DNA from 3 places in the Ruegeria sp. E8 genome. Region 3 is predicted to be linked to each of the others. Evidence: riboswitches for the same ligand, from Rfam matches in the RefSeq annotation. Region 3 holds a riboswitch; each other region holds the start of a gene.
What was found. A riboswitch is a leader RNA that binds a small molecule or an ion and turns the genes downstream of it on or off. The one in region 3 is predicted to bind cobalamin.
Positions count from the first base shown of each region.

Region 1: it holds a riboswitch for cobalamin, as region 3 does, so the genes downstream of both, ACR0LF_RS21285 (hypothetical protein) here and ACR0LF_RS08810 (DUF1636 family protein) in region 3, are expected to answer to the same signal.
Region 2: it holds a riboswitch for cobalamin, as region 3 does, so the genes downstream of both, ACR0LF_RS17940 (DUF1636 family protein) here and ACR0LF_RS08810 (DUF1636 family protein) in region 3, are expected to answer to the same signal.

Region 1 covers NZ_JBQFOY010000024.1:46,078-52,614, reverse strand. The annotation lists gene ACR0LF_RS21295 (DNA polymerase III subunit gamma/tau) at 1-447, opposite strand, end outside; gene ACR0LF_RS21290 (protein-tyrosine phosphatase family protein) at 619-1,119, shown strand; gene ACR0LF_RS21285 (hypothetical protein) at 1,122-1,529, opposite strand; cobalamin riboswitch at 1,621-1,841, opposite strand; gene ACR0LF_RS21280 (alpha/beta hydrolase family protein) at 1,973-2,833, shown strand; RNA gene ffs (signal recognition particle sRNA small type) at 2,904-3,002, opposite strand; gene ACR0LF_RS21270 (bifunctional 2',3'-cyclic-nucleotide 2'-phosphodiesterase/3'-nucleotidase) at 3,042-4,910, opposite strand; gene nudC (NAD(+) diphosphatase) at 5,092-6,075, shown strand; gene ACR0LF_RS21260 (SRPBCC family protein) at 6,113-6,537, shown strand, end outside.
Region 2 covers NZ_JBQFOY010000016.1:63,407-69,943, forward strand. The annotation lists gene cobN (cobaltochelatase subunit CobN) at 1-1,154, opposite strand, end outside; gene cobW (cobalamin biosynthesis protein CobW) at 1,158-2,213, opposite strand; gene ACR0LF_RS17940 (DUF1636 family protein) at 2,210-2,590, opposite strand; cobalamin riboswitch at 2,675-2,880, opposite strand; gene ACR0LF_RS17945 (SLC13 family permease) at 3,083-4,939, opposite strand; tRNA gene ACR0LF_RS17950 (tRNA-Cys) at 5,268-5,341, opposite strand; gene ACR0LF_RS17955 (protein-L-isoaspartate O-methyltransferase family protein) at 5,567-6,220, shown strand; gene ACR0LF_RS17960 (TolC family outer membrane protein) at 6,316-6,537, shown strand, end outside.
Region 3 covers NZ_JBQFOY010000005.1:98,959-105,495, forward strand. The annotation lists gene ACR0LF_RS08785 (LacI family DNA-binding transcriptional regulator) at 1-328, shown strand, start outside; partial or broken gene ACR0LF_RS08790 (GH1 family beta-glucosidase) at 331-1,632, shown strand; gene ACR0LF_RS08795 (glucokinase) at 1,609-2,658, shown strand; gene ACR0LF_RS08800 (carbohydrate kinase family protein) at 2,699-3,625, shown strand; gene ACR0LF_RS08805 (D-lyxose/D-mannose family sugar isomerase) at 3,642-4,307, shown strand; cobalamin riboswitch at 4,408-4,605, shown strand; gene ACR0LF_RS08810 (DUF1636 family protein) at 4,704-5,060, shown strand; gene ACR0LF_RS08815 (ABC transporter ATP-binding protein) at 5,057-5,833, shown strand; gene ACR0LF_RS08820 (ABC transporter substrate-binding protein) at 5,846-6,537, shown strand, end outside.

The DNA of each region.
Region 1 (6,537 bases), on a different contig from region 3:
CGCGTTGAAGGCGCTGGTCGAAAGCATGTGAACCTCATCGATAATGTAGATCTTGTAGCGCGCGCTGGCGGCCCGGTAGCGAACGCTGTCAATGATTTCGCGAATGTCGTTGACGCCGGTGCGGCTGGCGGCGTCCATCTCCATCACGTCGACATGGCGGCCTTCCATGATGGCGACGCAGTGTTCGCACTGGCCGCAGGGTTCGGTCGTGGGGCCGCCCTCACCATCCGGACCGACGCAGTTCATCCCTTTGGCGATGATCCGCGCGGTTGTGGTTTTTCCGGTGCCCCGAATACCGGTCATGATGAAGGCCTGCGCAATCCGATCGGCCTCGAACGCGTTTTTCAGGGTGCGCACCATGGCATCCTGACCCACCAGATCGGCAAAGGTTTCTGGGCGATATTTGCGGGCGAGAACCTGATAGGCGGGGCTGGGCGTGTCTGTCATGTCTTCTCGTTCGGATTCGGGGCTTCGGCACAGCGTAGTGGCCACCGCTGCCCGCGTCCACAGCGGCGCGTGATGATTTTTGTTTTAGAAACGGATCGGTTTCGCACTAAACTGGATCAACAGATTTAATGACTCAATTTTGTAACGAGTTCTTTGGGGAGGACACAGTTCATGTCGCAACTGGTTATCTATGCCCTGCAAGTCGGAGGCGGAACGCTTGCCCTGACCTCGATGCCCGGACGTGGTGGGGATTATGCCGTTGATCTTGATACGATCGCGGCGTGGAAGCCGGGGCTTGTTGTGTCGATGACAACGGATGTCGAGATGCTTCAGGACGGGGCGCAGAGTTTTGGCAGTGATATTCAAAGCCGCGCCAGCCGGTGGGTTCATTTGCCGATCGAAGATTTTGGCGCGCCGACACAGGCGGTTCAGGAGGCATGGTCATCGGTCAGCGCCACCGCCCGACACGCATTGTCAGGTGGTGGCCGGGTGCTGGTGCATTGCCGGGGCGGCTGCGGCCGCTCCGGGATGGTTGTTCTGCGGCTGATGGTCGAATGCGGCGAAAGAGCCGACAAGGCGCTAGAGCGTTTGCGGGCCCTGCGCCCCTGTGCCGTTGAGACCGACGCGCAATTGGCCTGGGCATCCCGCTTTACTCAGGCGCAGGTCGGATAGCCTCAGGCTGAAAGCTGCTCGGGTGCGTGCATGACTTTGCGGGGCCGCAGCGTTTCAACCTCAATCATCGCGCAGGGCGGATTTGCGATGACGCCGGATGGCAAGGTGCTGAATGTATTCCCGAAAATCAGATCTGCATAAGTGTACAGATCCTCAATCGCCGCTTCGGGCTGCGTTTCGCAAAAGATGCGAATGCCGTCTGATCCCGCCCGGAATTTTGCATGGCAGCCTTCGGTGCAATGTGAAAGCTCGCTGCTGCCGTCAAACTCGAAATCGTCACTTGTAGCAGATGTGGCCTGCGTCATGGCCTCTGCAATCGAGCGTGCCAGCCGTGCCAAAGCCGGGCAGGTCTTGCCCGTCCGCTGACATACAGTTGCACTGTACTCATGCGATTTTGTCTTCCAGATCATCCTGCGCCCTCCGCGCGTGGTGGACAGGATATTTGGGACAGGTGGGACAGCGTATTGCAGTCAGTGCCTGCCCGGACACCCCGCCCGAGTTTCGGTTTCGTTTTTGATGGCAGGTCTCCTGACTTGCGGGTCATCGCTTTGCCAACCTTCCCAGCCTTTGGGCCAGTGGTGTTTCGGCATTGCTTACCGCTTACAGTTGCGGGGGCAGTCGCGGATTTGGTTGATGTCTGAGTGACCAGACAGAACCGCACCGTGTTCCCTTTTCATCCCGATCCCTTGTGGGGGCCGGAAACCATCGCACAACCGCTAGCGTCTGACCCGGTGCCGAGTCAAGTCGATCTTTTGTCCGGACGTCTGGTCATGCTGGAAGCGCCTTTGGTTCCTGCCTAGTGTCAACGGCAGCGACGTTCGAAAACCCATGTTTCAGAGAAAAACCAGAGATCATGTTGGACACAGAGCAGACGGTATTGACCGAAGATTTCCGCTTCCCGTCTGGGTCGGCGACGCTGTCGGCTCGGTTGTATCGACCGGCGACGCAGCCCGAAATCGCGGTCGTGTTGAACAGTGCAACGGGCGTGCCGCGTGACTACTATCGTCATTTTGCGCGTTGGCTGGCCGCCGAGCAGGGTATGGCCTGCCTGACTTATGATTATCGGGATTACGGGCATTCTTTATCGGGCCACCTGAAAGAGTCCCGAGCCACGATGGCGGATTGGGCATTGATCGACATGCCCGCCGCCCGGGCGGAAATGCGCAGGCGGTTTCCCGATGCGCAGCATTGGACCATTGGCCATTCGGTCGGCGCGATGCTGGGGCCAGTGCAGCCGGATATCGATCTGATTGACCGGATGATTTGTGTGTGTTCGGGTTTGGTGACGTTGAGTGACCATCCCTGGCCTTATCGAGGTTTGGCCGGGTTGTTCTGGTATGGTCACGCCCCACTATTGGCGCGGGCGCTTGGATACCTGCCGGGAAAGGCGATCGGCTTTGGGTCGGATCTGCCTGCCTCGGTTTATTGGCAATGGCGCAAATGGTGTACGGCACCGTTAAACTATGTGCCTGAGATCGGGAAAAACCTGCCCGATGCGTGTTGGGACGGTTCAGGGACGCCAGTGGATTTGTTCACTTTCGAGGACGACCAGATGGTCCCGCCGAAAGCGGTTTGGCGGCTTGCCGACCTTTACGGCCCTGACGCCAAGCGGCATCTGCTGAGCCCTGACGATTTCGGGTTGTCTGAGATCGGGCATATCGGTGCCTTTGCCCGACGCAATGCGGCCGTCTGGCCACGTTTGATCGAACCCTAATAAGGTTTCAGGATCAGTTCGCCCCAAAGCGCTAAGCCGCCCATGGCGCATTCGCGTTACAATGTAGGGAAAGTGAGAGGTTGGACATCGACCCAAGCGGGGCTCGTTGTGGCTGCTTCCTTCCGGACCTGACCAGGTTGGCGAGGCGCTCGCCCGCGCCAACCTCTCGACTCTGGATATAGGGAAGGCTTCGGGAAAAGACAACCCGTCAGAGTGTCAGGCGAATGCGTTCAAAACCTTTGTCATCGGGTCCCAGTGCTTTGGGATCGAACAGGCTCAATTCGTCCAGATGCTTCAGGGCACCAGGACCTGTCCGCAGAATGGTTGTCTTGCCTGGCTGGGGCTTAAGCGAAAATGGATAGGGCTGCTTGGACAGCGGATCAGGTGGCAGCCGCTGGGTCAGGTAATCCTTCAATAAACCTTTGATCTCGAGCGGTGGCAGATTGATGGGTCGCGTGGACGGTAGGTTCGGGAAGTGCCCGCCTCCGCTGGCGCGAAAGTTGTTGAGGGCCAAGACGAATCTTTGATCGGGTCGCACGGGCTGACCTGCATATGTCAGATCATGAATCCGCCTGTGATCCGGATGGATCTTTTGCCCCTGCGCGTCGAAACGCGGTGGTTGCGAAGGGTCGATTTGATAGGACAGTCCAAATATGATGTCGAAATTGTACCCGGCCCGATCGGGGTTGGTCAGTTCGACCTCGGCGCCGGGTTTCAATCGATTGAACGTACTTGCTGACATTTCCAGCCAGTCCAGCAAGTGTGCGCCACTGATCTGGATTGCGCGCAGTTCGTTCGGATACACATGCAGGTCCGCAACATGGCGAAGACAAATCTCGCCCGCCGGAACTTCGGTGTAATTCCGAGGGCCCGCTCGTCCACCGCATTTGGCGGGCGAAGCAACTGACAAAATCGGCAGACCCGCAAGCGCCGTACCATGCAGGAACGGACGCAATGCGGCGGCTTGTGCAGCCGCCACCAAGGCAAGCCCGCGGTCCGGTGCGCAGAAACTGAAGTAACTGTGCAAATTGTCCGAGATTTGCGCAACAGGCTCGGCGACGGCACGTCGGGTTTCGCAGTGTGCTGCTGCACATAATCGTGCAATTTCAAGATCTTCCTCGGTGGCAATACCGTTGCTGAAAACGGTTCGGAGTTCGACGTGGCAATCATTGACCTGCAATCTGCCATCGGCCCCCTTGGCGACGTCCAAATCGATGACACCAAGGTATGAGCCAGCGTGTCCGGGCATCACCACAGGCGTTCCGTGCACTTGCCCCGTCAGGTGATCGACGTGAGCGTGAGTGTCACGGACCTTTCCGGGAAGCGTCAGGTGTGTGTGCCCGGCAACAATGGCATCGATGCCCGGGATGGCGGCGAGGGGAATAATAACATTCTCCATACCGGCCTCCGGTTCCGGGTTTCCGAGGCCGGAATGGGCCAGCGCCACCACCAGATCGCAACCTTTGTTGTGCAACGCGTCTGTACAAGAGCGCGCCGTAGCCAAAATGTCGTCTGCACTGACATCCCCGCCCAGATTATGCTCTTCCCAGCGCGCAGTTTGGGGCGGCAGAACCGAAAAGACACCGATGCGAACAGGTACTTCTTTGCCGCCCAAATGGATTTTGCGGTCCAGAATTGTGTAGCGTTGCCACGACTGTGTTCCACCGTCGCGATGCAGGTTGCTGCAAAGAACCGGACAGGGCGCTTGTGCAAGGATGTTGCCCAACGTTGGCAATCCAAATCCGAAATCGTGGTTTCCCAAACCAATCGCGTCATAGTCCAGCGCTTTGAACGCCAGCATCATCGGATGTGGGCTGCTGTCCTGCGCCGCCCATTCGCCTAGTGGCGTTCCTTGCAACGAGTCCCCGTTGTCGAACATCAGCACCAATGCGCCATTCGCTTCTTGCCGGGCTTTGCGGATCAGGCTGGCGGTGCGGGTCAATCCAAGCGTCGGGTCCGGTGTATCCGTGTAATAGTCAAAACCGGTCAGGTTCATATGCAAATCGGTCGTGGCCAGAATGCGAACGCGCCCACGATCTTCTGTGGGTTGAACCTGCGTCGGGGGGAATTTATTCACTTTGTTTATTCTACTTTTGAGTATTGCTTTTGATTAAGTTTATCAAAATGCATTCTAGATGATTTTTCCGAGGCCACCATGCGGCTTTTCAGCGGCATATCAGTGGGTTTTGCGCCTCGAATTGCGTTGCAACATGGCCTGAGGCATGGCAGCCCTGTGCGCAGGACTGGAAGGAAATCCGATGAAAAACGCAGAGCAGGTGACCTTTGGGGGGTCAGGCCTAGATCGGGCAGCACAACTTCGCGCAGATGCAGGCAAGCTGGCAGAAGCAGCGCGCAACCCGGATGCAAGGTGCATTATGCTGTGGCGAGGTAAACTGCTGGTGGTCGGCGAGGCTCTGGATCAGCTTGCCTTGGTTCCGATGGCGCACCCACTGGTTAGTGATGGTCCCGGCGGTGTGATCGAAGCCCCTGTGTTTCTGGGCCTGAACTCAGAGGGGGATCCTTTGTTTGCCGCCGATATCTCGGCCTGGACGGCAGAGGGGCTGGACCTGACCGGTTTGGGAGAATTCGTGGACAAATCCGAACAGCAGCACCCGGATTTGCCGCAAGGACATGTGTTCGCCGAGCTTCGCCGGATCATGACACGACTGTCGCCACGCGATGCAGAACTGGCCGCAACAGCCAAAGCGGTTATCGGATGGCATGAAACCCATCGTTTTTGCGCCCGCTGCGGTGCCGTCAGCGAAATGACGCAAGGGGGATGGCAGCGCAGTTGCCCGTCCTGCGACGGCCAGCATTTCCCGCGCACAGATCCGGTGGTTATCATGCTGATTACACATGGGGACAGTGTGCTCATGGGTCGGTCTCCGGGCTGGCCAGAGGGGATGTTTTCGCTGCTGGCAGGCTTTGTCGAGCCTGGAGAAACGCTTGAGGCCGCAGTGCGGCGCGAAGTGATGGAAGAGGCTGGCGTGCCTGTTGGAGCGGTTTCGTACCTGTCCAGCCAGCCCTGGCCTTTTCCTGCGTCTCTGATGTTCGGATGCGCGGGCGAGGCGCTGTCTCGTGAGATCGAAATCGACCCGGTCGAGATCGAAGAGGCGATGTGGGTCAGCAAATCCGAAATGATGCAGGCTTTTGCGGGGGAACATCCAAGCTTGTTACCAGCCCGTAAGGGGGCTATCGCTCATTTTCTGCTTCAGAACTGGCTTGCAGATACGCTGGACTGAGGGAAAACTGGTTAAGCCATAAACAGCAAAGGTCAGCATGCAGTTTTCAGCGCGCGAAGATATCGAAGCCCCGATCAATTCGGTGTTCGACATGGTCTCGGATTTCGAACGGTTCGAGCGTATGGCCATGCGCCGTGGCATCGACGTGCGGCGTTTAGGTGGCGGCGCAATGGTGACTGCCGGCACCGAGTGGAAAACGGAATTCAAACTGCGCGGAAAGCCGCGCCAGATGTCGGTGGTGATGACAGACTACGACAAGCCGTCGCAAATGCGGTTTGAAGCTTCCAGCAAGGGAATGAGCGGCCTGACGACGGTTGATTTCTTAGCCTTGTCCCCACGCAGGACGCGCCTGAGCGTCGAGATGTCATTGGCTGCCAAATCCTTGCCTGCACGGTTGTTGCTGCAATCCATGAAACTGGGGCAATCGCGTTTTCGCAAGCGATTTCAGGTGCGGCTCAGCGA
Region 2 (6,537 bases), on a different contig from region 3:
GTCGACAGCACAAGCGCCGGAACCTGATCCGCCTTCGGCTTGTCGCGCAGGTTCAGCCAACCGGTGACGCGATCAATGATGGCTTCGATCCGTTCCGGTTCGGCCCGGTGGGCAAAGCGGGAGTATTCCAGATGTGGATCGCGCTTGCCCGGTTCCTTGAACGAGGCGATGCCTGCCGATATCCGTCCGTCCACCTCGGGCAGCACCACATGCATGGCGAGGTCGGCCGGTGAGAGGCCCCGTTCGGCCTCGTCCCACGCCTTGCGGCGCGCAGTTGACAGCGCGACCTGAAACACCGGCACATTGGCCACGTCCAGAGGTGAGGTGCCAGACGCGCCTTTGCCCGAGAATGAGGTGGCGTTGATGATGGCCGACGGCTGCAGTGCCGTGATGTTTTCGCGCAGCCACTCGGCGGCGGTCGGGGCTTTTAGCGATGGTGCGAATAGACCCACGGCCTCGAAACCCCGCGCGCGGAGGCTGTGGATCAGTGCGGCGACCGGGGCCGTGTCCGCAGAGGTCAGATAGGCGCGGTAGAAGGTAACGAGGATGCGTTTGGCGTCATCCGTGAACGACTTGTCCACCGGGATCACGCCGCGATCCGGGCACCATGCGCCGCATTCGGGGATCGTCTTGGAGCCCATCACGGGACCTGCGTAAAGCCCCGCGGCCAAAGCCATCTGAGCAAGCGCGGCTTGCGCGGCAACTTCTCCGCCGGTATCGCACAGATGCGCCAACCGCCGCAGGGTTGAGACAGGCAGGGTGGAGTAGTCGTCCAGCCGCGTATCTTCGCGACCGTCGGCAGGCAGGACGGCTAAGGCGATGCCCTTTGCCTGCGCCAGCGAAAGAACCTGCTGCAAGCCGTAGGACCAATACGGCACGCCGCCGATCAGACGGATCAGGATGCCTTTTGCCCCCTCAAGCGTCTGCTCGACATAGGTGTCGACGGACAGGGGGTGTTTCAGCGCCGTCAGGTTCGCCAGCCGCATCGTCGGCATCCGGCCATCCGGCCCGCCACCGCGATGCCAGCCCGCCGCGAATGCGCCAAGGTCGCTGTCCGAAAAGGACAGCACCACCAAATCCGCCGGGCTCTGGCCCAGATCGGTTGGGGTTTCAGTTTCTTCTAACCCGTGGCTTTCGCGGAAGACGACGTGCATGGTTTACTCGGCAGCCTCGGTCACGCCCACGAGGATATCGCGGATCGCAGCCTCTTTGATGTCGTCATGCTCGGCGATCACAACCAGACGCGAGCGGCGTTCCTCGCCAGGATCCCACGGGCGGTCATACTGGTGACGCACCCGGGCGCCGACGGCCTGAACCAGCAGGCGCATAGGCTTGCCCTGTACGGCGGCATAGCCTTTGACGCGTAGGATGTTCAGTTCATTGGCCAGACGTTCGATATTGGCGACCAGTTGGGCCGGGTCGGTCTGCTCCGGCAACTCGACGATGATGCTTTCGAAATCGTCATGCTCGTGGTCGTGATGGCCGTCGTGATGGCTAGGACGGGCGTCCATGTCATCCTCGGCGGCGGCTTCCAGACCCAGCACAACGCGTACATCCACGGCGCCTTCGGCCACTTCGACCACTGGCAGCGGGCGAGGGGCCTCGGCGGCGATGATCTCTTTTGCCTTCGCCACGCCTTCCGGGCCTGCCAGATCGGGCTTGGTCAACAGGATGATGTCGGCGCAGGAGATCTGATCCTCGAACACCTCGGACAGAGGCGTTTCGTGGTCGATCGAGTCATCGGCCATGCGTTGAGCATCCACCGCCTCAACGTTCGGGGCGAACCGACCCGCAGCAACAGCCTCGGCATCGGCCAGCGCGATTACACCGTCCACGGTGATTTTCGAGCGGATATCGGGCCAGTCGAACGCTTTCAGCAGCGGTTTGGGCAGTGCCAGACCGGAGGTTTCGATAAGTATGTGATCAGGGCGCGGTTCCAGCGCCATCAGGGCTTCGATGGTGGGGATGAAATCATCGGCTACGGTGCAGCAGATGCAGCCATTGGCCAGTTCCATGATGTTTTCCGCCGGGCAATCGGGGATGGCACAGGATTTCAGGATATCGCCATCGACGCCGACATCGCCGAATTCATTGACGACCACGGCCAGACGCTTGCCCTGTGGGTTCTGCATCAGGTGCTTGACCAGCGTGGTCTTGCCCGAGCCCAGAAAGCCGGTGATCACAGTGACGGGGAGTTTTTCCAGATTGCTCATTTCAAGGCTCCAATCGGGGGAATGCGGGCTGCACAGTTTTTGCGGAAATGTTCGGGGCGTTCACGCCATTTGACGAGACCATCCTCGGTCGCGAGGTACTTGGTTGCACCTTCCACGATGGTTTCGACATGATCGGTTTCGTTGAGATGTTCGTAGACGAAGGTCCAGCGTTCCGGCCCTCCGCGGAGCACGATGGAGCAGCCCTCGTTGCAATTCGACAGGCATTCCACGGCTTTCAGGGTGATGCCCTCGGGCAGGTCCGCTTGCTCGAGCGCTTTGTGAAGCAACGTGCCGGGCCGCTGCGCATCATCTTCGATGGGCAGGCCACGACGGCAAGTGGTGCAAACCAGCAGCTCGACCGGAGCGGTGTCGGTCATGTCTCTCATCCCCCCAAATCCTTTTTCGGGGGACGGGGTTTCATGCGGGTCGATCTTGACCCGACACCGGAACACCCCGTCCGGTTTCAACTTCGGGCGTTGGCAGGTCTCCCGGCTTGCGGATGTCAGAGGAGTTCCTCTGCCGGATGTCCCGCCTTCCCGGCACTTGGCCAGTGGCATTGGGCACCCTCTCCGGTCACGGTCGCGGGGGCGGCTGCGTTTCGCGGAAAACCCGTCTACGCATTCCCTTTTCATCGGCTGTCGCCGACACCAACGGAAGGGTCATGCGGCACTGCTGGCCCGCTTGTCAAGCGAGTCGCTCGTAACAATGTTGCGGAGGGATGGAAAGCGACCTGTGGATGTCGATGGGCGGCATGTTTTGCTGGGATGCTACCTGAGACGGATCAGCGAAAAGCCACGTCCTTGGGTGGTGATGTGCCATTACGACAGCCAACCCTCACCAAACCTCCGGAAATTCACGATCTTGCCGCGCTAATACAGGACGTTGATCATGACCAGTGAGACGACAAGGAACAACGCCGTCATAACTCCGCCGGAACGTACGAAATCCATCACCTTGTAACCTGCCGGACCCATGATCAGTGCGTTCACCTGATGGGTCGGGATAATGAAACTGTTCGAGGTAGAGATGGCGACCGTCAATGCAAAGACAGCCGGGTTTCCGCCAGCCGCAACTGCAATCGATACCGCCAGCGGAACAAGCAGGACCGTGGCGCCGACATTCGACATAACCAGTGAAAACGCTGTCGCCAGAATGGCGATGCCAGTTTGCAGCGACCATAGCGGCCAGCCATCCAGAATTAACAGGATCTGCTGGGCAATCCACGCGGCTGTGCCTGTATTCTGCACGGCTTGTCCCAATGGTATGAGGCAGGCGAGCAGGAAAACGGTGTTCCATCCGACAGCGCGGTATGCCTCATCCACGCTGAGCACACGGGTCAGCATCATGCCCGCCGCTCCGGTCAGCAGACACAGCGAAAGCCGGACATCCGTAAACAGGATTAAGGACAGCGAAATGGCGAAAAATGCCAGCGCCCAGCCGACCTTCTGCGGCCTCAACTCATCCTGAGGGAAGTCCGTTGTCACAACCACGAAATCCGGATCGCGCTTGATCCGCATCAGGTTGTCCCATCTGGTATGCGCCACAAGCATGTCACCGGCATGGAATTTCTCGAGCCCGATCTGAGTGGACTCGTGATCGTCGGTCTCGACATGGCTGAGCGTCTCTTCGCCCCGGTGAATGGCCAGCAGCGACATGCCATAGGTCTTGCGGAACAGAAGCTCGCGCGGGCATTTGCCGATCAGTTTGCTGTCCGGGGTGACGACAACTTCGGCAACGCCTGCGTTTGTGGGAGCGAACTCTTCGACAAAAATATCCAGATCAGGAAGTACGGTCAGGCCGAATTTCTTCGCAAACACCTCGACCTCCCAACGTCGTCCGACAATGGCCAACCGGCAGGGTGCGGCGATTTCCGCCGTCAGAACCTGAACCATCGAGGTTTTGCCGCGATAGAATGTCGAGATGATGTAGAGATGGTTTTCATGGTTGATATCGGCCAGAATCTGGCCAACCAGCGGGCTGTCTTCCGGCACCACGACCTCAAACACATCCGCCTTGAGGCCATAGACCCGTTGCAGGTATTCCTGCGTCCCTTGACCAGTACCTGTGTTGTCGTCTTCCTCGGCCTGGGGCAAAACCCATCGGCCCAACAGCAGAAAGTAACCAATCCCCGTCAGGATCAGAACGGCCCCGATCGGTGTCACCGAGAACAACCCAAAGGGCTGCATTTTCTGCGAGTCCGGCAATCCATCATTGGCCGTCAGGATCAGATCATTGAGCAGGATAAGAGGCGATGAACCGACCATTGTCATGGTGCCGCCCAAAATGGCGCAGAATCCCATCGGCATCAGCAAGCGCGAAAGGGGAATACCTGACCGTGAAGAAATACGGCTGACAACGGGCAGGAACAAAGCGGCGGCACCGACATTCTGCATGAACGAAGAAATGACGCCGACCGTTCCAGAGATGATCGGCACAACCCTGCCTTCGGATTTACCGCCGTACTTGAGAATGACAGCGGCCACCTTGTTCATGATACCCGTCTTGTCCAGACCCGCACCGACGATCATGACCGCTATGATTGAAATGACGGCGTTGGATGCGAACCCGTCGAACAGACGCGGGACATTCGCAAGGTTTTCAAGACCTGGCGTGTAGCTGAGCAATCCAATGAGAACCAATACCAAAATGGCAGAGAGGTCGATTCTGACGATCTCGGATACGAACAGAAAAACGGTGAAAGCCAGAAGGCCGCAAACGACCCCCATCTCGAAGGTAAAGGCTATGTGCTCCACATTACGTCCAGAACTTTTTTCTTTGATTAACTCCTAAATCATCACGCCCATGTTGTCATGAAGTTTCGTTTTCGGCTGAATTTAAGACACAAAATTTCTCGATTGACGGCATCCGACGCAGTGCAGGATGGCGGGTCGTTTTTCGATCCGGTCGGAGTGAAGCCATAGCTGCGATGCGCGAAGAAAGCTGAAATTGAAATGTCAAACAGCAAAAAGACGCTGAAACAGGTCGCGCGGCACCACTTTGCGCCGAGGCTTTGGGCTTTGCGGGTATTTTGTGTATGCGTGTCTCTGTGAGGTTTGGAGGCGAGTACCGGAATCGAACCGGTGTACACGGATTTGCAATCCGCTGCGTCACCACTCCGCCAACTCGCCTTTTCAAGTAAAATCAAATACTTGCTGTGGTGTGCATGGGGTTTTAACAGCTTTCCTCAGGGGCGTCCAGTGGATTGAGTGCAATTTTGGTGACAAGATCGAAATTTGCCGGAACCCACGAACGCAAACGCAAATGCGCGATCAGATTGCGGCAACACGGACGTTGCTGGGCGGTTCAGGATATGGCACAAGCCGGTTAACTTTGGGAATGAGACGAGAGATCCAATGACAGATTTCGCAGCCCGGCGCCGCACGATGGTTGATACGCAGATCCGACCCTCGGATGTCACCAAATTCCCTATCATCGAAGCGATGCTGAGCGTCCCGCGCGAGAACTTTGTGCCGGACGCGCAGCGTGAAGCCGCATATGTGGACAGTGTGATCGATCTGGGTGACGGGCGCAGTATGCTCGAGCCCCGGACACTGGCCAAGATATTGGATGCTCTGAATATTTCGAACGATGAGATGGTTCTCGATATCGCTCCGGCGATGGGCTATTCTACCGCCGTTGCCGCGCGCATGGCGCAGTTGGTTGTAGGGGTGGAAAGCGACGAAGCTCTGGCAGCCGAAGCGCAGAGCCTTCTTGCCGAAGCCGATGTCGACAATGCCATCATCCACGTTGGTCCGTTGGAGCAGGGCGTGGCCGAGCATGGCCCCTATGACGCGATTATGGTGCAGGGCGGTGTTGAGCAGGTGCCCGAGGTTCTGCTGGATCAGCTAAAAGAACACGGCCGGATCGCTTGCCTGTTTGTCGAAGGCAATCTTGGTACCGTGCGGATTGGCCGAAAGTCCGGTGGCCGTGTCAGCTGGCGGGATGTATTCAACGCCAGTGCACCGAAATTAGAGAGTTTTTCCGCCGAGTGTGTATTTTCGCTATAGTCCGCTGATAGATTACTGTGTTGCCTTGATTAGTTGAAAAGAAGGCCGCAAACTGCTTGCAGGGCAGTGTAATTTTGATTTGAGAGGATTTCGGTATGCGTGATTCGGCGACAGGTAAGCTGGTCAGGGCATTCGCAGTGACCGCAGGACTTGCCATGAGCGTATTGCCAGGGCGAGCCGCGTGGGCTGATAACATAACGGACGCCTTCATCGGCGCGTACAACACAAGCGGCCTGCTGGAGCAGAACCGGGCGTTGTTGCGGGCAGCGGATGAAGACGTGGCAATCGCGCTTGCGGCCTTGCGCCCAATCGTCAAC
Region 3 (6,537 bases):
GCTGCGTTTGGAGGACCCTCCGACTGCTATCTTATGTTCATCGATGATCTCGGCCATCGGCGTGCGACGGGCTCTGTCCGAAAACGGGTTGAAGATGGGGGCGGACGTATCCGTGATCGCCCATGATGATGACCTGTCCTATCTGAAAAACGGACAGGATGTTCCGATCTTCACCGCAACACGTTCATCGGTCCGTCAGGCCGGAGAAATGGCAGCGGAAATGTTGATTGAACGGATCAAGTCCCCGAGCGACCCGGTCAAAACTAGATTGTTAGAGGCCGAGCTGGTAGTTGGCAGATCAACCGGCCCTGCCCCCAACAGGTTGTGATCATGAAACACTCACGCGCTGATTTCCCGAAAGATTTCCTCTTTGGCGTCGCAACCTCTGCATACCAGATTGAAGGCCACGCACAGGGGGGTGCCGGGCAAACTCATTGGGACACATTTGCAGCGTCGCCGGGCAATGTCATGCGCCAGGAAAACGGAGACATCGCCTGCGACCACCTGAATCGATTTGAGCAAGACTTCGATCTCGTGCGCGACGCCGGGTTCGACTGCTATCGCTTTTCGACGAGTTGGGCACGCGTGTTGCCAGAAGGTCGAGGTCAGGTCAATCAGGCCGGGCTGGATTACTACGACAGATTGGCGGACGCTCTGCTGGAACGCGGTATCCGACCCTGTGTAACGCTCTATCATTGGGAACTGCCCTCCGTTCTTGCTGATCAAGGGGGGTGGTGCAATCGCGATATCGCTGGGTGGTTCGCGGATTACACTCAGATCATCATGGGTCGGATCGGTGACAGGATGTATAGCGCCGCGCCGATCAATGAACCGTGGTGCGTCAGTTGGCTGAGTCATTTCGAAGGCCACCATGCGCCCGGACTGCGCGATATCCGGGCCGCTGCCCGTGCGATGCATCATGTATTGCTGGCCCATGGAACGGCTATTCAGGTCATGCGCAGTCTCGGCATGAACAATCTGGGCGCGGTGTTCAACCTCGAATGGTCCGAGCCTGCCGACGACAGCACCGAAGCGCGACGTGCCGCGGATCGGTACGACGCAATCTACAACCGGTTCTTTCTTGGAGGTGTATTCAAAAAAGCTTACCCTAAGATCGCGCTCGAGGGTTTGGAACAACACTTACCTTCGGGTTGGCAGGACGATTTTGACACAATTGGCACACCGGTCGACTGGTGCGGGCTGAACTACTATACCCGCAAGCTGATCGCCTCGGCAGACACCGCCTGGCCCAGCCTACAGGAAGTATCAGGCCCCCTGCCCAAAACGCAGATGGGGTGGGAAATCGAGCCCTCAGCGCTCACTCGTTTCTTGATCCGGACAAGGAAAGACTATACGGGAGCGCTACCAATCTATATCACCGAAAACGGTATGGCGAGCGCTGAGCGCCGGCAAGACGATGATCGCATTGATTATCTCGACCGGCACCTTGCCGCCGTGCAGGACGCTTTAGCACAAGGCGTTCCGGTGAATGGCTATTTTGTCTGGTCGCTGTTGGACAATTACGAATGGGCCTTCGGGTACGAAAAGAGGTTTGGACTGGTGGACGTGGATTTCGAAACGCTTGCGAGAACACCCAAGGCGTCATTCATGGCGCTTAAATCCGCCCTGTCCGAGGGTCAGAATGTCTCTCAGCCGTTAGCGCAACCATTCGGTGCGGTGCATGAGCATTGGAATTTGGTTGCGGACATTGGCGGCACAAACACGCGACTGGGTATCGTAACGAATGGAGAATTGACGGATCTTCGCAAACATCCGACGGGAACATTGAAAGATCTGCAAGAGGCGCTTCATGCTCTAAGGGATGAAATCGGAACAAACCCGCAGGCCGTCGTTGCTGCGGGGGCTGGCCCCGTAAGGGACGGCACCATCCAGCTGACGAATGCGAACCTGGATTTGTCAGAAACAGAGTTGGCGAAGGCCACCGGGGCGCAGCGGACCTTCGTTATCAATGATTTTACAGCCGCAGCATGGTCGGTAGCCGAAGTGACCCAGTCGGATGTTGTGGTTTTGCAGGGTGAGGCGACCCCTCCGGTCGGCACACGGTTGGTGGTCGGGCCCGGCACCGGGCTGGGTGTTGGTGCATTGCTGTATTCAGAAGGCCGCTACCACACGGTTTCCGGCGAAGGCGGGCATGTGGGCCTGTACCCGCGCCATCGCGAGGAGGTCGATATTTTCGAGGCAGCCAGACGTATTGCACCCGGCTGTTTCTTTGGAGACAGTCTGGCATTGGAAGCTGAGATGTTTCTGAGCGGTACCGGCCTGCCTATTCTTTATCAGGCGGTCGGTTTGGCAGCTGGAGATGCCAGGGCACCGGCGCGTTCCGCGAAAAACATATTGAACGATGCCCGCGACGGAACGGATATCATTGCAGAAAAAACGGCCCGGATATTCACCACCCATCTGGGCGCGTTAATGGGCGATTTGGCGGTCACGCTGATGCCGGCAGGCGGGATATTTCTTGTGGGTGGCGTCGCAGAGAAAAACCGCTGGCTTTTCAGTGATGACTTCAAGGATGCGTTTAACGGCGGCGGTCGGTTCAGCGATTTGCGCCGTTCCCTGAACCTGTACGTGTCTGAACAAGCAGAGTTCGGAATCGTCGGCGCAAACAACTTCTGCAAGAACGCGCTCAGGAAGTAAGCAAACAAACCAAATTCTCTGTGCAGAAAAGGACCAAGACATGATCCTGTGCTGTGGTGAAGCGCTGATTGACATGATCTCAGAACCAACCGTATCGGGCGCACAAGGTTTTGTGCCGCATACCGGCGGTGCGGTCTTGAACACAGCCGTTGCGATGGGGCGCCTGGGTGTGCCGGTCGGGATGCTGACAGGCTTGTCGTCGGACATGTTCGGCCAGCAACTGATCGAAGCGCTGCAAGCAAGCCATGTGGACACATCGCATGTGATCACCTCGGATCGGCCCACCACTCTTGCCTTTGTACAGCTTTCAAATGGTCACGCATCTTACAGTTTTGTCGACGAAAACACTGCGGGCCGGATGTTGCGGCCCGAAGATTTGCCTGAACAGCTTCCAGCGATTTCAGCCTTGTATCTGGGGGGGATCAGCCTTGCGTGCGAGCCCTGCGCCGATGCCTATGCTGCTCTTTTGGATCGCCACGGGTCCGACCGGGCGGTTATGCTGGATCCGAATATCCGCCCAGCTTTCATCAAGGACCAGACCCGGTTTCGAACGCGCCTGAATCGGATGATCGCGCAAGCAGATATCGTCAAAGTTTCCGACGAAGATCTGGATTGGATCATTCCCGGTGATGAACCCGAGGCCGCAAAGGCATCCCTGTTGTTGCAGGCGGGTCCTACTGTGGTCATTGTGACGCGCGGCGGTGACGGGGCGAACGGGTATCTGGCAGATGGTTCAGAAGTCTCGGTACCGGTAAAGCCCGTCAAAGTCGTCGATACAATCGGCGCAGGCGACACGTTCAACGCCGGTGTCCTGACCGAGCTCAACCGCGCAGGGCACCTGACAAAGTCAGGACTGCGCAACTTGACTTCGGACAACCTGAAAGCTGCCATGGCGCTGGGTTCCGATGTAGCCGCTGTCACCGTATCCCGTGCCGGGGCAGAACCACCCTGGGCGCATGAGCTTTAATCCGTGAGTGGACATCATGAAACGATCTGAAATCAACCGTATCAAATCCGACGCACAGGCGTTCATCCGGTCCTTCGGTGCCGTTTTACCACCCTTCGCGGATTGGTCGCCGGAACAGATACGCAGCCCGTTGGCCGAAACGATCCGCAGTCGCGGGTTGGGGTGGGATATTACCGATTACGCCCAAGGCAAGTTCGATGAACTAGGCCTGCTTCTGTTCACTCTTCGCAACGGTGAGGTGAGTGACCTGAACTCCGGTCGCGGCATGCTCTATGCGGAAAAGCTGTTGATCTCGAAGGACAAACAGCTCTCACCGATGCATCGGCATATCGTCAAGGCAGAGGATATTATCAACAGGGGCGGCGGTGATCTGGTTATGGAAATCTATGCGTCGGACCCAGATGGCGGGATCGACCGTGATAACCCGGTTACTGTTCCAAGCGACGCCTGCCCTGTTACCTTGCAGCCCGGAGAGCATCTGCGACTGAAACCAGGGCAAAGCGTGACTTTGATGCCCGGTATCTGGCACGCCTTCTGGGCAGAGCACGGCGATTGCCTCATTGGTGAGGTTTCAACCGTGAATGACGATCGCACCGACAACGTGTTCGAGGACCCGATCCCTCGGTTTTCGAAAATCGAGGAAGATACAGCGCCGGATTTCCTGCTGGTATCTGACTATTGACGCCAACCGGTCAGGACCTGTTCTGAAAAAAGCCTGACCAGTTTTCGCCATACGTTCTAGCGCCCCGTTTCTTCTGCCGCTTGACAAGTCTGGCTTTGCCGGACTAGCTGGGCTGGATGGTTCCGTAAGGGATGAAAATGGGAATACGGTGCGGCGCCGAAATGCGCCAAGTCCGTGACTGCCCCCGCAACTGTAAGCGGAGAGCGACGCCACTGCACCACTGACCCGCAAAGGGTTGGGAAGGTGGGCCGAGCCAAGACCCGCAAGTCAGGAGACCTGCCATCGAATTTTGAACCAACCCGGGGCGGGGCGTCCCGGAAGGAGGCTTGATGGCGCGGTTGCGTAAAAATTCGGTATGTGCCCTCTGTCTGCGTCCGGCAAGAGACGGAGAAGGCAATGACCGGCTATTCTGATCACTACGTTCTGATCTGTTCGACATGTCAGGGACCGTTGCCAGCGGAAGCTGCGCAAGAAGCTCTGGATGCGCGGTTGCCAAACGGTTTCGAAACCCGAATGATCGCTTGCATGGCTGGGTGTGAACGGGCCATGACCGTTGGCTTCCAGGCTGCTGGCAAAGCTCAGTACCTTTTTGGCGATATTGAAACGGAAAACGATCTGTCTGCTCTGATCGACTTTGCAACGCAGTTTGGCGACAGTGAAGATGGCTGGACAAGCGCCTCGGACCGCCCCCCTGCCCTGCTCACCAAGACCCTGTCGCGGATACCTGCCTTGCCACCTCGAGGTCGGGCATGAGTTTTCTTGTTGCCGAAGATCTGGAGTATTATGCCCTCAATGGCGATGTCCTGTTACAGGGGGTTTCCTTTGATCTGAAAGAAGGGTCGATACTGGCGATTGCCGGGCCAAATGGCGCAGGCAAAACCACCCTTCTGAACCTGCTGTGCGGGATCGAACGGCTGGCCTTGGGTGATGTGCACATTCGGGGTCAAAGTCTGCGCACACTATCTGCCCAGCAACGTGCCAGAACCATCGCCGTGGTGGGTCAGCAAGAAATGCCGGACGGTCGTTTGCGCCTGCGCGACTATGTTGCTTTGGGTCAAATTCCGATTCAAGCCGACCGATCAGCAGCCCAGCACAAGGAAGACCTTGATCGGGTTTTAGAAACTACCGAGCTTTTGCACTTGGCCAACAAACCGATGAGCCAATTGTCGGGCGGTGAACGTCAACGCGCTCATATCGCGCGCGCATTGGCACAAAATCCGTCTCTGCTGTTTCTGGATGAACCAACCAACCATCTGGATCCGGATGCCAAGGGGCACATGCTGTCTCTGGTCGCGGATTTGGGGGTCACGGTTGTCATGATCGTCCATGATCTGGTCATGATCCCCGAATTCGCCACGCATGTCGCGTTGATGAAGTCCACGCGCCTGACGGGGTTCGGACCTGTCAGCGAAGTGCTGACCCCGGATCGTGTGCGTGACACCTTTGGCGTGGATTACCTGTGCTTTCAGCATGAAGGCCGCATGATCCCCGCGCTTGATATCCGAAAACGAAAACTGTCATCATAACAGGAGCTTACAATGATGCAGAAACTCTGGACCGTGGCTCTGTTCACTGGTCTGGCAAGCGGCGCCGCCGCAGAGGCCATAACAGTGGACAACTGCGGTGAACCGCTGGTTTTTGAAACCGCGCCCGAACGTTTGGTCGTGCACGACATGAACATGACCGACATGGCCTTTGCCCTCGGCCTTCAGGACAAGATCGTGGGCCTGACGGGTATTACAGGCTGGTACAAGACAAGCCCCGACTTTGACGCGCAACGCGGCGACATTCCCGAGCTTGCCCCAAAATACCCAACGATCGAGAACCTTGTGGCGGTTGAGCCAGATCTTTTCTTTGCCGGTTGGTACTATGGCATGAAGCCCGGTGGCGACGTCACACCTGACACGCTGGAACCTTTTGGCATCAAAACCATGGTTCTGACCGAAAGCTGTGTACATCTGGACAAGGACCGCCCCGAAGCCAACATGGATTTGTTGTTCAACGACGTCCTACGTCTGGGTCAGGTGATGCAGGTTGAAGACAAGGCCGAGGCACTTGTTTCTGGTTGGAAAGACCAACTGACCGCCATTCAGTCAAAAACGTCAGATCTGGCGAAACCCCGTGTCTTCCTGTTGGACGGACCAGCAGATGCACCGTTCACTGCAGGTAAATTCGCCATTCCAGACGCAATGATTACCGCCGCAGGTGGCGAGAACGTGACCCATGATCT